4 regions of the Thalassolituus hydrocarboniclasticus genome follow, and region 1 is predicted to be linked to each of the others. Evidence: predicted binding sites of a transcription regulator. Region 1 holds the regulator's gene; each other region holds the start of a gene.
What was found. The regulator sigma-54, encoded in region 1, starts transcription at its own class of promoters, with help from an activator protein. The targets are predictions, from matches to a motif close to TGGCACNNNNNTTGCTNT.
Positions count from the first base shown of each region.

Region 1 (3,858 bases):
CAAAACGGCGGTTGATCAGATCCACCAGAGCTGCCAGTGCGTGTTCGGCATCCTGGCCTTCGGCATGAATATGAATATTGGTGCCTTTGCTGGCGGCCAGCATCATCACCGCCATAATGCTTTTGCCGTCGACCATGCGGTCGGGGTAACCGACTTTGATCTGGCAGGAATAAGCAGCGGCTGTGGAAACCAGCTTGGCAGCCGCTCGCGCATGCAGACCGAGCTTATTGATGATGGTGATTTCGGTGCTGGTCATCCGTTCTGATCCTGATGAATATCGGCGCTGCCCAGCTCGCGGTGGCGAACCTGAACATTGCTGTAATGATGGCAGAATTCTGCCTTAAGTTGTTCTGCCAGGTAAACGGAGCGATGCTGCCCGCCGGTGCAGCCGATGGCAATGGTCATATAGCTGCGGTTGGCATCGACAAAGGCCGGCAGCCAGCGCTGAATAAAGCCACTGATGTCCTGTTGCATCTGGCTGACCTGCGGTTCCTGAGCGAGGAAATTCCTGATTTCCGGGTCGCGTCCGGTAAAAGCGCGCAGTGCCGGGTCCCAGTATGGATTCGGCAGGTTGCGCACGTCGAATACATAATCGGCATCAATCGGGATGCCGTGCTTGAAGCCGAATGACTCGAACAGGATGGCTATGTCGTTGCTGGTTTTATCCGCCACCCGCAGTTTGATCAGGCTGCGCAGCTCATGCACGGACATGTTGGTGGTATCCAGTGTCAGATCGGCAAGGTTGGCGATGGGTTCCAGCAGCAGGCGCTCTTTATCGATGGCTTCGGCCAGAGATGTGCTTTTGCTGGTCAGTGGGTGCTTACGCCGGGTAGAGCTGAAGCGCTGCAACAGCACTTCTTCGCTGGCGTCGAGATAGACCACATCCAATTGGTATTCTGCACTGGGTAACTGATGCAGAACTTCGTGAATATTATCGAAGGCATGGGGCAGATTGCGGGCATCGACGCTGACCGCGACTTTGGCCAGCTTTTCTTCAATTTCAGTCTGTCTGGCCAGAGCCGGTAACAGGGCGACCGGCAGATTGTCGATGCAGTAGAAACCAAGGTCTTCCAGAACGTGGAGAGCACTGGACTTGCCCGAGCCGGACCGGCCACTGATCACTACTAAACGCATTGCTGTGCTCCTCCATTGGCCGTTGGGCTGATGTCAGCCCGGTTGTCCGCTCAGTGCCCGCTGATAAAACCGTTGCGCATCCGGCGCTTTGCGCAGTGCCTCGCGGTAGGCCGGCTCGCTGAAGTTGCGTGCCAGCATGGCCAGCACCTGCAGGTGCTGTTCAGTGGCTTCTTCGGGAACCAGCAGAGCAAACACCAGATCGACCGGCTTACGGTCAATGGCGTCGTAATCCACCGGTTCCACCAGACGCAGCAGTACGCCCATGGCCTGGTCGCACTGCTTCAGGCGGCAGTGGGGAATGGCGATACCCTCGCCAATCCCGGTGCTGCCAAGGCGTTCCCGGCCGAGTAATCGCTCGTAAATATCGTCGGCGGAGCTGTCGCTGAGTTGCTCAGCGATAAAACCTGCCAGGTACTCCAGTAATTTCTTCTTACTGGACACCGGTGCGTCAATCAGGGTGCGTTCCGGTGTGAGGATATCCTCGATGCGAATGTCCATTAATCAGCCTTGTCCGTGTTGCCGCGCCACCAGTTTTTCTTTGTGCTTCAGAACCTGACGGTCGAGCTTGTCTGTCATCTGGTCGATGGCCGCATACATATCATCGTGCTCGGCGCTGGCGTGCAAGTCAGCACCACTGACGTGAATGGTGGCTTCAGCAATCATGCGCTCTTTAATAACGGTCAGGGTTACCTGGCCGTTGGTGATGTTGTCAAAGTGGCGTCCCAGCTTGGACATTTTTTCGTCTACGTACACTTGCAGAGATTCGGTAACGTCAACGTGGTGACCGCTGATATTGATCTTCATGTCCAGACTCCTTGTTGCTGGCTGTTGTTTTTAAATCAATTGTTTACGTTCATTTGAAGGCGGAATCATCATGGCTTCACGGTATTTGGCCACCGTGCGCCGTGCGACCTGAATGCCTTTTTCGCCCAGCACTGCGGCGATTTTGTTGTCGCTCAGCGGCTTGCGCGCATTTTCTTCGGCAATCAGTTTTTTAATCATGGCACGGATTGCGGTAGAGGAACATTCGCCACCGCCATCGGTGCTGACATGGCTGGAGAAAAAGTACTTCAGCTCGAAGATACCGCGCGGGGTGTGCATGTATTTCTGGGTGGTTACCCGGGAAATGGTGGATTCATGCATACCAACGGCTTCGGCGATATCGTGCAGAACCAGCGGCTTCATCGCTTCCTCGCCCTGTTCGAAGAATTCGATCTGATATTCGACGATTTTGGTGGCCACTTTCAGCAGGGTTTCATTGCGGCTTTGCAGGCTTTTGATAAACCAGCGCGCTTCCTGCAGGTGATCGCGCAGGAAAGCGTTATCGGTGCTGTTATCGGAGCGGCGGACCAGTGAGGCGTAGTCAGCATTCACTCGCAGCTTGGGGGCGATTTCCGGATTCAGTTCAACCCGCCATTCGTCACGGATGTTGCGTACCAGTACGTCGGGCACTACGTACTCGGCCTGCTCGGCACTGATACCGGCACCCGGCTTGGGATTGAGTTCTTTGATCAGGCGCAGTACTGCTTTGAGGTCATCTTCGCGCAGCTTGGTTTTGCGCATCAGCGTTGGGTAATCTTTGCTGCCCAGCAACTCGATATAGTCGCGGATAACCATTTTGGCTTCGTTCAGCCATGGGGTCTCTGCCGGCAGTTGCTGCAGTTGCAGCAGCAGGCATTCACGTAGGTCGCGGGCGAACGCGCCTGCGGGATCAAACTGTTGCAGGCGGTGCAGCACGGCCATCACTTCGTCTTCTTCGACGTCCAGTGCGGGGTCCATGCTTTCCAGAATATCTTCAACGGTGGTATGCAGGTAGCCGTCGTCATCCACGCCATCAATCAGCATCAGGGCAATTTCGCGGTCGGTGTCCGACATCGGAGTCAGGTTAAGCTGCCACAGCAGATGGTCCTGCAGATCTTCGGTGCTGGCATGACGTGAGTCGTAGTCGAAATCGTCGTCGATGGCATTACTGCTGCTGCCGGAGGCAACGCTGGCGGTGGTCTGGTAGGTGTCTTCCCACTGACTGTCGACCGGCAGGTCGTCGGGTAGCTGTTCCTGTGACCACTGTTCGTCCAGCTCTGGGGTGTCGTTATGGCTGTCGTCCTGACTGCTGACTTCGTGGCTGGTGCTGGTGTCGTGATCGCTGTTGCGGGACAGGTCGGGCAGGTCATCGTGCTCGTGTTCTTCGACTTCGAGCATCGGATTGGAATCGAGGGCTTCCTGAATCTCCTGCTGCAGGTCGAGGGTAGACAGCTGAAGCAGGCGGATGGCTTGTTGCAACTGAGGGGTCATGGTCAGGTGCTGACCCATCTTTAACTGAAGAGACGCTTTCATAAAAGTTCAGTAATCACTCAGTATCGGCATAGTCTGTGCATTATACGCCAAGCGGTAAACCTTGGAATCTTTTGTGCATCTTCCTTTGCGCTGAATCATCAGGCGCTTCTCTGCTGCCTGAGAGGCCATCACAGGCGGAAGTCCTCGCCCAGATATACCTTGCGCACCTGCTCGCTGGCCAATACCTGTTCAGCGGTGCCTTCGGCGATGATGTGGCCCCCTCCGACAATATAGGCTTTCTCACAGATAGCCAGAGTTTCCCGTACGTTGTGGTCGGTAATCAGTACGCCGATGCCACGCGCCTTGAGTTGTCGGATGATGTCCATGATGTCAGCTACAGAAATCGGGTCAACCCCGGCGAAGGGTTCATCGAGCAGAATAAAGGACGGT
Region 1 is NZ_CP054475.1:624,866-628,723, forward strand. It holds gene HUF19_RS02625 (HPr family phosphocarrier protein) at 1-256, opposite strand, end outside; gene rapZ (RNase adapter RapZ) at 253-1,134, opposite strand; gene ptsN (PTS IIA-like nitrogen regulatory protein PtsN) at 1,168-1,632, opposite strand; gene hpf (ribosome hibernation-promoting factor, HPF/YfiA family) at 1,636-1,938, opposite strand; gene HUF19_RS02645 (RNA polymerase factor sigma-54) at 1,969-3,468, opposite strand; gene lptB (LPS export ABC transporter ATP-binding protein) at 3,597-3,858, opposite strand, start outside.

Region 2 (3,858 bases), 470 kb from region 1:
CTGTTTTTTTCCTCGATCTGGATAACTTTAAACCGGTGAATGATTCACTCGGACACGCGGCGGGTGATTTATTACTGCAGCAGCTTGCCGGGCGCTTACAGGCCCTCAGTCGTCCTGATGATGTGCTGTGCCGTTTTGGCGGTGATGAGTTTCTGTTGATGGCGGCACTGGATGGCGATGAAGACCAGCTGACCCGGCTGGCGCAAAGTATGACTGCAGCGGCGACCACACCGTTTTTTATTATGCAGACCCAGATTGAAATCTCCGGTTCGGTCGGCATTGCGCTGGCACCGGAGCATGGCACGGAATTTAACATCCTGTGCAAATATGCAGATCTGGCGATGTATCAGGCCAAGCATGAAGGCCGCAGTGTTTTCCGCATATATAACGACGATATGGGCCGCGCCAATATCGATAAATTTAATCTGATGACGCAAATCCGTCAGGCATTAAAAGACAAACAATTCCGTCTGTTTTATCAGCCTAAAATTGATATCAGCAACGGCCGGGTCTGTGGCGTTGAAGCATTAATCCGCTGGCCACAGGAGGATGGTTCTTATATTACGCCCGATGAATTTATTCCTCTGGCCGAAAGCAGTGGGGTTATTGCAGATATAGGGCATTGGGTCTTACAGGAGGCCTGTGCCGCCTGTATGCGCTGGCGTAAACAGGGACATAGCAACGTGGGGGTTGCGGTAAATCTGTCTTATGTACAGTTCCGCGATGGTTTGCTGGAGCGGAATGTTCAGCATGTGCTGCGTCAATCCGGTTTACCGGCAACGGCGCTGGAGCTGGAGTTAACTGAATCGATGTTAATAGGCGAAGGCGATGATATCAGTCGTCAGCTGGATGGCATTTACACAATGGGTGTGTCTTTTGCCATCGATGATTTTGGTACCGGTTATTCCAATCTGGGGTATCTGCGCCGCTTTAAGGCCTCGCGGCTGAAAATTGATAAGTCCTTTATAACGGGTCTGGGGGTTTCCCAGCGCGATGAGCCTCTGGTGAGGGCTATTATCCAGATGGCCGCCAGTCTGGGGTTGCAGTCGGTTGCCGAAGGCGTGGAAGACGAAGCAACGCTGCGTCTGTTAAAACAACTGGGGTGTGATGAAGCTCAGGGCTATTTCTGGTCGCAGGCACTGCCCGAGCATGAATTGACAGAATGGCTGAATACTCATAACAGTCATCAGGAGTTGCCGCATTCATCGGAGTTGTGATGGGCTTCAGCAGTCCCCGGTGATTAGCAGAACCATTATTCCGGCAGTAAAATAATAAGCGGGTAATAATTAAGTTGCCCTGTTCTGATGCACGTTATTCTCTTTTCTGCGCTTAAACAGCGCGTATATTTTCTGCCTTATTTCTGATTTTTTCAGCAGCTGATTACAGGAAACCCGCCAATACCGTGGCTTGAGGGTGGCATTACGCCGACCTAGTAAAAACTGGCACGAGTGTCGCTCTGTATCTTGTATACAAGGTTGAACACATTGGCAGTGCTATGAGCGACATCACATCAGAAACCTCAGGAAAATCATTACTCGGGCTGAGCCTGAACGATTGGGCAAAGGCTTATCGCAATGGCGGTAATGCCAGCGAATTACTGAATGCATTACGGGCAGAAGTGCATCAGCAGGAAAGCTGCAACGGCGTGTTAAAAAAAGGCAGCGTCTGGATTGAGCTGGCCAGCGAGCAACAACTGGGCGCGCAGTTAATTCAGCTGCAGCAATTACTGGATGCCGCCGATGGTGATATGCAGGCACTGCCGTTATACGGCGTTCCATTTGCGGTTAAAGACAATATCGACGTCGCCGGATTTGCGACAACCGCAGCCTGTCCGGAATTTGCCTATGAGCCGCAGGCAGATGCAACCGTGGTGCGCCTGTTGCGTAACGCCGGTGCCATTGTATTAGGCAAAACCAATCTCGATCAGTTTGCGACCGGGCTGGTGGGCACCCGCTCACCTTATGGTGCGGTAGCCAATCCATTTAATGAAGAATATATCAGCGGTGGTTCCAGCTCTGGTTCAGCCGTTGCGGTTGCGCGCGGTTATGTGCCTTTTTCATTGGGGACCGACACGGCAGGCTCCGGTCGTATTCCGGCAGGCTTTAATCATATCGTCGGGTTGAAAGCCAGTAAGGGAGTGCTCAGTACCCAGGGTGTTGTACCGGCCTGCCGCAGTCTGGATTGTGTTTCTGTTTTTGCGTTAAACACCCTCGATGCCGAGCGCATTTTTGCATTGGCCGCACAGTTTGATGCGCAGGATGCGTATTCCCGCCCAGTGGGCAACCCGCCATTAAAAACCATCCGCCGGCTGGCAGTACCGGCCGGGATGCCATGGTTTGGTGATGACGTACAGCAGGCTGCATTCACGGCGGCTTTGGCAAACGCTGAAAGCCTTGGCTTTGAATTAATCACCATCGATTTTTCGCCGTTATCTGAACTGGCTGCCCTGTTGTATCAGGGCCCCTGGGTGGCTGAGCGTTATGCTGCCGTGGGCGAATTTATCCGGCAGGATTTACCCGGCATTAATCCGGTGGTGAAAAGTATTATTGCCGGTGGTAACAGCGGTACAGCGGTTCAGGCCTTTAATGCTGAGTACCGGCGTATGGAACTGCTGCGGGAAATTCAGCAGTTATTTCAGGACTTTGATGCACTGTTTGTTCCTACAGCACCCTGCTTTCCGACCCTTGCTGAGGTGGAGGCCGAGCCGGTTAAGGTCAACAGCCAACTGGGTACTTATACCAATTTTGTTAATCTGGCCGATTTATGTGCCATCGCTTTACCGGCTGATTTACGCAGCGATGGGCTGCCTTTCGGTATTACGGTTATTGCACCAGCCTTCAGTGAGAATGCATTACTGACTTTTGCTGGGCACTGGCAGGCGGCCCTGCGTTTACCACAAGCGCCGGTATTGCTTGGCGCACGCGATGACGAATCGGTGGTGGTTGCGGTGGTCGGCGCCCATTTAACCGGCATGCCGCTGAATCATCAGCTCACCAGCCGTAATGCAGTATTGCTGGAGCAAACACTGAGCGCCGAAAAATACCAGCTTTATGCCCTTGCCAATACAGTGCCACCCAAGCCAGGCCTGGTGCGCATTAATGATGCATTGCTGAATAGTGGCTCTGAAACAGGGCATAAAATTATTGTTGAATTATGGCGTATGGACGTTGCTGCTTTCGGCAGTTTTGTTGAAGAAATTCCTCAGCCATTAGGCATCGGTACCCTCGAGCTGGCCGATGGCCGGTTGGTTAAAGGTTTTATCTGTGAACCGGAAGCGGTAGCCAGTGCAACCCATATCAGTGAGTTCGGTGGCTGGCGTGCATATATCGCTTATTTAAAATCTCAGGCGGGAAAATAAGCGTGCATGGCTCGTCGTATAAGTCTGAGGCCAGTGAGAATAAACGGCCACTGAACCTTGCCGAACGCATTTATCAGCAACTGAAAAACGATATCTTCGATTTCCAGTTGCTGCCCGGTGATCGCTTCAGTGAGAACGAAATTGCCCGGCGTATGCAGGCCAGTCGTACTCCGGTACGTGAAGCACTGTACCGGCTGGAGCGCGATGGGTTTGTGCAGGTGCATTTCCGCAGTGGCTGGCAGGTGCGGCCCTTTGATTTCCGTTATTTTGAAGACTTATACGACGTTCGCACCCTGCTCGAAGTGGCTGCGGTAAAACGCTTGTGTGGACATATGAATATTAAAGAGCAACTGGCCGGTTTGATTACTCTTTGGTGCTGCCAGGAAAGCCAGCGACTGAATGACAGCACGCTACTGGCAGAGATGGATGAAGACTTTCATTTTTCTCTGCTGGAGCTCAGTGGCAACCAGGAGATGGCGGCGATTCACCGTATGGTATGT
Region 2 is NZ_CP054475.1:156,880-160,737, forward strand. It holds gene HUF19_RS00710 (putative bifunctional diguanylate cyclase/phosphodiesterase) at 1-1,217, shown strand, start outside; gene atzF (allophanate hydrolase) at 1,496-3,358, shown strand; gene HUF19_RS00720 (GntR family transcriptional regulator) at 3,361-3,858, shown strand, end outside.
Region 2: the regulator sigma-54 is predicted to act here: its motif matches at 1,441-1,458, upstream of atzF (allophanate hydrolase).

Region 3 (3,858 bases), 1.8 Mb from region 1:
GGCGTTGCAGCTGAGTTCCAGTCCGTTACGTCCGGCCTGCAGAGGTTTGACCAGAGCCAGTCCGAAGCCTCCCTGACAGTCTGGCAGCTGGTAGTCTGCCGGCAGGCCGGGAAAGGATACTGAGGCTTCAGCTGAGTGACCGCTGATTTCCTGCCAGCGGCTGACCAGTTGCTGCCCGACTTCCTCCTGCCAGCCTGACGCCTGAACTGCAGGCGAGCAGGGCAGTGTGGCGAGGGCGAGGAAAATTGCAGCAAATATCCGACGATGGCGCTGGTTCTCTACTATGCTCATAAACACGTGATATTGAATGTCATTTATCTGGCGTTGAGTCCATGGTTTCAACAGATACAGCAAGGGTCATGCCGGATCGACTTTTGGGGAGCTTGTTATGGCAGGTGTGTTAGACACAGTGAATCAGCGTACGCAGCTGGTTGGTGAGAACCGGCTGGAATTGCTGCTGTTTCGCGTCAATGGACGGCAGGTCTACGGCATCAACGTCTTTAAGGTTAAAGAGGTTCTGCAATGTCCGAAGCTGACGATTCTGCCGGGCAGTAATCCGGTCGTTCGTGGTGTGGCACATATCCGCTCGGGCACAATTCCGATCATGGATATGAGCATGGCAACGGGGAATGAGCCGTTGCAGGATCTGAAAAATGCTTTCGTCATCATTACCGAATACAACCTCAAGACTCAGGGCTTTCTGGTGGCTGGTGTGGAACGCATCATCAATATGAACTGGGGTGATATTCATCCGCCACCAAAGGGAACCGGTCGTGAGCATTACCTGACGGCGGTTACCGAAGTGGACAAGCAGCTGGTCGAAATCATTGATGTGGAAAAAATTCTGGCGGAAGTCTCGCCGGTTAATGAACAGATCAGTGAAGGGGTGATCAGCGAGGATGTTCATGCCAGGGCCAAGGCCAAAAAAGTGCTGATTGTTGATGACTCTAAAATTGCCCGTAAGCAGGTAAGCCGTTGTCTGGAAAATGTCGGTGTTGAGGTGGTTGCACTGAATGACGGACGTGAGGCTTGGGAGCACCTGCATGCCATTGCCGAAAACGGTGAGCGGGTGAGTGATCATTATATGATGATGATTTCCGACATTGAGATGCCGGAGATGGATGGCTACACCCTGACCACGCGGGTTCGTGGCGACAGCCGTATGGCAGATTTTTTTATTGTTCTCCATTCATCCCTGAGTGGTGTTTTCAATAAAGCGATGGTTGAGAAAGTCGGGGCGAACGATTTTATTGCCAAGTTTGATCCGGACATTCTTGCGGAACGGGTTGTGCGACAAGTGAATGCAGCCAGTTAGGACCTGTTTAAGCACATTAAACAGGCTATGGGCTATGTGGATGAGAATATGACCAAAGAAATGTCAGTGGATGAATATAACCGCTTCCGTCAGATGTTGGAAAAAAGCAGCGGTATCATGCTGGGCGAAGGTAAAGAGTACCTGGTGACCAGTCGTCTGCGGCGCATGATGGAGCGGGAGTCGGTGGCCAGTATTTCAGACCTGCTGGTTGCCATGGAGCGCAACCGCAGTCTGCAGGAAAGTGTTATCGATGCGATGACCACCAACGAAACCCTGTGGTTCCGTGACGAACACCCTTACCGGATTTTTCGTGAGAAGCTGTTGCCTGAGCTGGCACAGCAGCGGCGTCCGCTGAAAATCTGGTCGGCGGCCTGTTCGACCGGCCAGGAGCCCTATTCACTCAGTATTGAGATCGAAGAATTCAGAAAGAAGAACCCGGGTCAGCTGATGACCGGCGAGCGCATTGTCGCCACCGATATTTCCCCCAGCTCGCTGGCAGCGGCTAAAGAAGGGGTGTATCAGCAACTGGCGATCCGTCGTGGCATGAATGATCAGCACCTCAAAGTGTACTTTGAAGAGGTTGATTCTGATCGCTGGCGCATTAATTCTCAGGTGCGCAGCCGGGTGGATTTTCGTGCCCAGAATCTGCAGCAGAGCTTTGCGCTGCTGGGCAAATTCGACATTATCTTTTGCCGTAACGTGCTGATCTATTTTTCTGCTGATCTGAAGCACGACATTCTGAAGCGTATGCACGGCAGCCTGAATCCGGGCGGTTATCTGATGCTCGGTGCGTCTGAGGCAATGAATAACCTGAGTGATTACTTCGAAATGGTGCAATGCCATCCGGGGATTGTGTACCGGGCGAAGAAGACCGGAGGCGCATAAGCTGCTTGCCGCCGGTCGGTAAAGGTTTGCCGTTGCCGTTAAATTGCCGCTCCATTGCCGCCTTAAAGGGCGGCTTTTTATTTCTAACGTACTGAAAAATAAGGATTATTTTTTTTGGCACAGGGGTTGCTATCTTCCAGTCATAGTCACGTAAGAGAATCAGATTATGGCCTCTATCAATTTCACCAACGCCCTCGGCGTTCATCCTTCTGCTCTGCAGCTGCGCGCGGCGCGGGCAGAAATTCTGGCAAATAATCTGGCCAACTCTGATACGCCGGGATTCAAGGCACGTGATATCAATTTTCAGGCCGTACTGGCCGGAGAAGTTAATTCCCGCAACAGCGTGGCGCTGGAGCGTACTCACTCCGGTCATCTCAGTGGCCATACTCAGCGCGATGATGAGCTGCTGTACCGCAATCCGATTCAGCCTTCGATTGATGGCAACACCGTCGATTCGCAGATGGAACAGGCGCTGTATGGCCGTAACAGCATGAACTACAACGCCAGCTTTGAATTTCTCAGTGGCAAGTTCAAAGGCATGAAAGGCGCGATCCGGGGAGAATAATTATGTCGTTATCCAACGTATTTGATATCGCCGGTTCCGGCATGAATGCTCAGTCGATCCGGATTAACACCACCGCCAGTAATATCGCCAATGCGGAAAGTGCATCCAGCTCGGTCGATGAAACCTACCGTGCACGTAAGCCCTGGTTTGCGGTAATGCATAAAACCTTTATGGAAGTGAATGCCAATAATGAGTTTCAGAGCATCGAAGACGGTACCGGCGCTGGTGTTCAGGTGATGGGAATTGTGGAGAAAGATGCGCCGCTGCAGCAGCGTTTTCAGCCGGATCATCCGATGGCGAATGAGGATGGCTATGTGTATTACCCGAACGTGAACATCGTTGAAGAAATGACTGACATGATGTCTTCATCACGCAGCTATCAGATGAATGTCGAAGTGCTGAAGACCGCAAAGCAGATGCTGCAGCGTACGTTGAGTCTGGGACAGTAAGGAGCAGGTTATGGCAATTAATGAAGTCGGTAATAACACTGCTGCGCTGGATCAGTACCGCAAGCCCAGCAATACCGCAGAGCCGAAAGAGAATGAACTGGGTCGTGATGCGTTTCTGGAGCTGATGGTTGCACAGCTGAACAATCAGAACCCGCTGGAGCCGACCGATAACCAGGCCTTCGTGGCGCAGCTGGCGCAGTTTTCCACGGTGGAGGGGATCGACAAGCTCAATACCACCAGTGAAAGCATGATGTCGCGTTTTAACTCGGCGTCTGCATTGCAGGCATCCAGCCTGGTTGGTCAGTCGGTCATTGTTGAAGGTAATGAAACCGGCCTGCTGCTCAGCGGTGGCGTGGTCAGTGGTTACACCGATGTTCCGGAAAGCGCCAGTAACCTGCAGCTGAGTATTGAAGATGAAAATGGCGTGCTGCTGGAGCAGATTCCGCTGGGCAACCGCCCTGCAGGCTCGATGTCAGTACGTTGGGATGGTCTGAATATGATGGTCGATGGCGAAATCATCGATCTCGACATCGATAAGCTGAATCGTCAGGAATATTACAAAGACGAAGAAGGCGAGCTGGTACTGGATGCTAACGGCGACAAGATTCCTGTGCCGTATCCGGCCGGTGAATACGTATTCAAGG
Region 3 is NZ_CP054475.1:2,903,936-2,907,793, reverse strand. It holds gene flgA (flagellar basal body P-ring formation chaperone FlgA) at 1-291, opposite strand, end outside; gene HUF19_RS13010 (chemotaxis protein CheV) at 389-1,315, shown strand; gene HUF19_RS13005 (CheR family methyltransferase) at 1,364-2,200, shown strand; gene flgB (flagellar basal body rod protein FlgB) at 2,367-2,765, shown strand; gene flgC (flagellar basal body rod protein FlgC) at 2,768-3,214, shown strand; gene HUF19_RS12990 (flagellar hook assembly protein FlgD) at 3,225-3,858, shown strand, end outside.
Region 3: the regulator sigma-54 is predicted to act here: its motif matches at 2,316-2,333, upstream of flgB (flagellar basal body rod protein FlgB).

Region 4 (3,858 bases), 400 kb from region 1:
GGCTTTTTCTTTATCGCGGCCAATATGCACAGCACCACCGGTCAGGCTGTTAAGGGTAAAGGCCGGGGTTAAATCACCGACTTTCGGCCCGGAGTCATTCATCAATGCTCCCATCGGCGCGATACGTTCAAACAACACGCCGATCTGGCGGGCCAGCACAAAAAATGCGAGGGCCAGTGCCATTACGGCAACAAATAAAAGTGCGACAGCAAAATACAAAGCAGTCATAACGACCTCTTAAATTCGTTTCAGTGAGTTGGCCATTTCACGGATGGCCAGCAGGTTGGCGTTCACCTGCTCAAATAACAGGAAGGCGAGCCACATAAAGACAGCAGCAGCGATGGCCACCACGATTTCGGCGCTCTGCAGTGCTTCCGGCAAACCGAGCAATGGCAGCAGAGCGAAGACCATCAGCAGCGCATTGCGCAGCAGCAGGGTTTTGCTCAGCAGTTGCGGAGTACCGCCACAGCCACATTCGATGCGGGTATGACCGCGACGGATATTGATGCCCATAGCGATGGCATATCCCCCGAGCAACAGCGCCGCCAGCACCAGTCCGGCAGCACGGCTGGCACTGAATAACAGCATCAGCACCAGCGCGCCTTCGAGGGCCAGCAAGGCAGCAGCAGCGGGCTTAACCAAAGCTTCCGGCAGCAATTCGTAATCGGCGACAAAGCCCTGAAACTCGAGGAAATCCAGTGCTTTGTGCAGCGCCGCGCGCAGGAATACCAGCAGGGTAAACACCAGCAGCGTGAGGCTCGCCAGTGGCAGTAACTCAGTCATGAGACACCGCCAGCGAGGTGGTCCAACCGGCTTTTTCGTCGGCCGCCGCCTTCTCAAACATAAAGTCGCCATCGCCGCTCAGTACGTACTTGTCGATGGTTTCGTCTTCTTCATTGGAACCGAACAGCACCGGGGTTTTGCCCTCAGTCACACTCAGCGCCACCATATGCGGTGCCGGAGAACGACTGATAAGTTTTTTCTTCTTCAGGCTGTAAGCCCAGATTTCTTCAGAGCCGTTTTTATGGCTGCCGTCATAAGCGCCTGAATGCATCAGCATAAACACCATATCCAGCGTGCTGCTGTAAGCCGTGATGGCATAACCACCCGGAGCCCAGTCACCTTCGATGCCGGCATTCACCTGCAGTTTTTCTTTGATTTTTACGGTTTTGCCACTGTCATCGGCGAGGTACAGGGCACCGCCGAAGGTGGTCAGGATCAGCTCACCGTTTTTACGGCGTTCGCTGTGGATATAAATCGGGTCGGCATCCACATCGAATAATTTGCCCGATGCTTCAACACTGTATTCATTTCCCTTCAGGGTGAAGGTTTTCAGCTGGCCAGTACCGCAGGGCGTGCTGAAACTGGTGCCTTTCAGTGCCGGATAAACGCCGTAACATCCCGGGGTCGGCACTTCAGCAATCACTTCGCGGGCAGCAATATCAATGACCGAAACCGAGGTGGCCGGTGTGGCATTCTGCACATACAGCAGTTTTTCATCGGCGCTTAATTCCAGCAGCTGGGTCATACCAATGGCTTTTACGGCTTTATTAGGCACGATGATTTCTTTCTTGCGGCTCAGGGTTTCTACGTCGTACACCTGCACCACACTTTCTACCGGACCATAGGTAATGCGCTTGGCAAAGTCGGACAGCACGTAGACGGTTTTGCCGTCTTTCGAGACTTTCATCTGCGAAGTAATACCCGCCGGCATCGAGCCTTTATAGTGCAGGTCATCCTGAGCGAAGACGTGAATCTGACTGGCGCCCCCCCAGGCGGCTTCGTTCATAAACACATTCGGTCCGGGCTGAATGGTTTTCTCGACCGTGAAAACTTCCGGCTTAAAGGGTTCTGCCTGTGCCACAGGCATAACCGCCGACAACAGCAGGGTTGCGATGCAGGCCGCCAGCGGTGCCGGAGTGAATACGCGGCGGGAAAGGTTTCTGGTTTTACTTTCTTGCTTGGTTAACGTCATGGTTTACAGCTCTCGTTGTGAGTCTGCAATGCCAGAGCAGCGCTCATGCCAATGCCTGAGCTCAACGCTGAAACATAACCCCAGATGCATACTTCAAGAGGCGAATGCTGACAATTCAGTCAGAATTGTTACCGGCTGTTACCAGATCCGATTAACAATAAAACTATCAGCACCAGAAGGAGGCTGGCCATTTTGCAGGCGGCATCATTGTGGTGCGCTTATCTCTCTGCGCTTATTTCTGCCCGGATCGATAGCTGCCAGAGCCTTTGTCGCCGCCCTTCAGCTGATGGCGAAGCCCTACCCGAAACCCCGGGCATGGGGTATCCTGCGACCTCTGAACGCGGGGGATGTTATGAGTAACTGGCTTGATGCCGTAAAGTGGGACGCCGATGGTCTGGTACCGGCCATTGCGCAGGATTACAAGACCGGCCGTATCCTGATGATGGCCTGGATGAACCGGGAAGCACTGGCGCTGACGGTGCAGGAAAACCGCGCCATCTATTATTCCCGCTCGCGCCAGCAGCTGTGGCGTAAAGGCGAATCTTCCGGCCATGTGCAGCAGCTGCATGAAGTGCGCCTCGACTGTGATGCCGACGTTATCACCCTGCAGGTGGAACAGATTGGCGGTATCGCCTGTCATACCGGCCGCGAAAGCTGCTTCTACCGGGTCTATCAGGACGGCGAATGGGTCAGCGTTGATCCGGTGCTGAAAGATCCGAAAGACATTTATTGATTGCTACTTAACGAAACTGAAACAGCTATGAGCGATATACTTTCCGCCCTCGGCGATATCCTTGAAGAACGTAAGAGCGCGGCCGCCGATTCATCCTATGTGGCCAGCCTGTATCACAAGGGCCTGAACAAGATTCTGGAGAAGGTCGGCGAAGAAGCCACCGAAACCATTCTGGCCGCCAAAGACGCCGAAACCAGTGGCGATAACAGCGATGTTATCTACGAGACCGCCGACCTGTGGTTCCACACCCTGGTGGCACTGGCCAAACTGGGCGAGCGCCCGGAAGCCGTGGTTAACGAACTGGCACGGCGTTTTAATATGTCCGGCCTGGAAGAAAAGGCGTCACGTACGCCCAAGTAAACCGGTACAGACCAGAGAACTGAGAGATTGAGTATGCCGGACTGTCTGTTTTGCCAGATTGTCGCCGGAAAGATTCCGGCCAATGTCGTTTATGAAGATGAGTACCTGCTGGCGTTTCACGATATTGCGCCTAAAGCGGACACCCACCTGCTGGTCATTCCCAAGCGCCATATCGTTAACCTGAATGATCTGAGCGACGCTGATGCCAGCCTGATGAGCCATTTAATGCTCAGCCTGCCGGCCATTGCCCGCACACAAAACCTGACTGGCTTCCGCACCATTACCAATACCGGTAAAGAAGGTGGGCAGGAAGTTTTCCATATGCACTTTCATATACTGGGCGGCGATCAGCTGCCCGGTTTCTGATGTAATTTTTAAATTAAGAATAAGAGGATTTTCCTATGCTCGGCGGAATCAGTATCTGGCAATTATTAATCGTTCTGGCCATCGTCATTATGATTTTCGGTACCAAAAAACTGCGTAACCTGGGTGGCGACCTGGGCGGAGCAATCAAGAGCTTTAAAAAAGCTGTGAATGACGACAGCAGTGCAAAAGCCGATGAAGACGACAGCAAAGAGCCGGCAAAAACACTGGAGCATAAAGAAGGCGCAGCCAAAGACGCCGAATTCAAAAGCACCAACAAAGACCAAGATAAAATCTGATGTTCGATATCGGTTTTCTGGAATTAATGGTAGTAGCCATTCTGGGCCTGCTGGTGCTCGGCCCGGAACGACTGCCAAAAGCAGCCCGCACAGTAGGTCTGTTTCTTGGCCGTATGCGCCGCACCATG
Region 4 is NZ_CP054475.1:219,992-223,849, reverse strand. It holds gene mauD (methylamine dehydrogenase accessory protein MauD) at 1-228, opposite strand, end outside; gene HUF19_RS01020 (MauE/DoxX family redox-associated membrane protein) at 238-783, opposite strand; gene HUF19_RS01015 (amine dehydrogenase large subunit) at 776-1,975, opposite strand; gene hisI (phosphoribosyl-AMP cyclohydrolase) at 2,328-2,708, shown strand; gene HUF19_RS01005 (phosphoribosyl-ATP diphosphatase) at 2,736-3,068, shown strand; gene HUF19_RS01000 (histidine triad nucleotide-binding protein) at 3,102-3,434, shown strand; gene tatA (Sec-independent protein translocase subunit TatA) at 3,470-3,730, shown strand; gene tatB (Sec-independent protein translocase protein TatB) at 3,730-3,858, shown strand, end outside.
Region 4: the regulator sigma-54 is predicted to act here: its motif matches at 2,009-2,026, upstream of HUF19_RS01015 (amine dehydrogenase large subunit).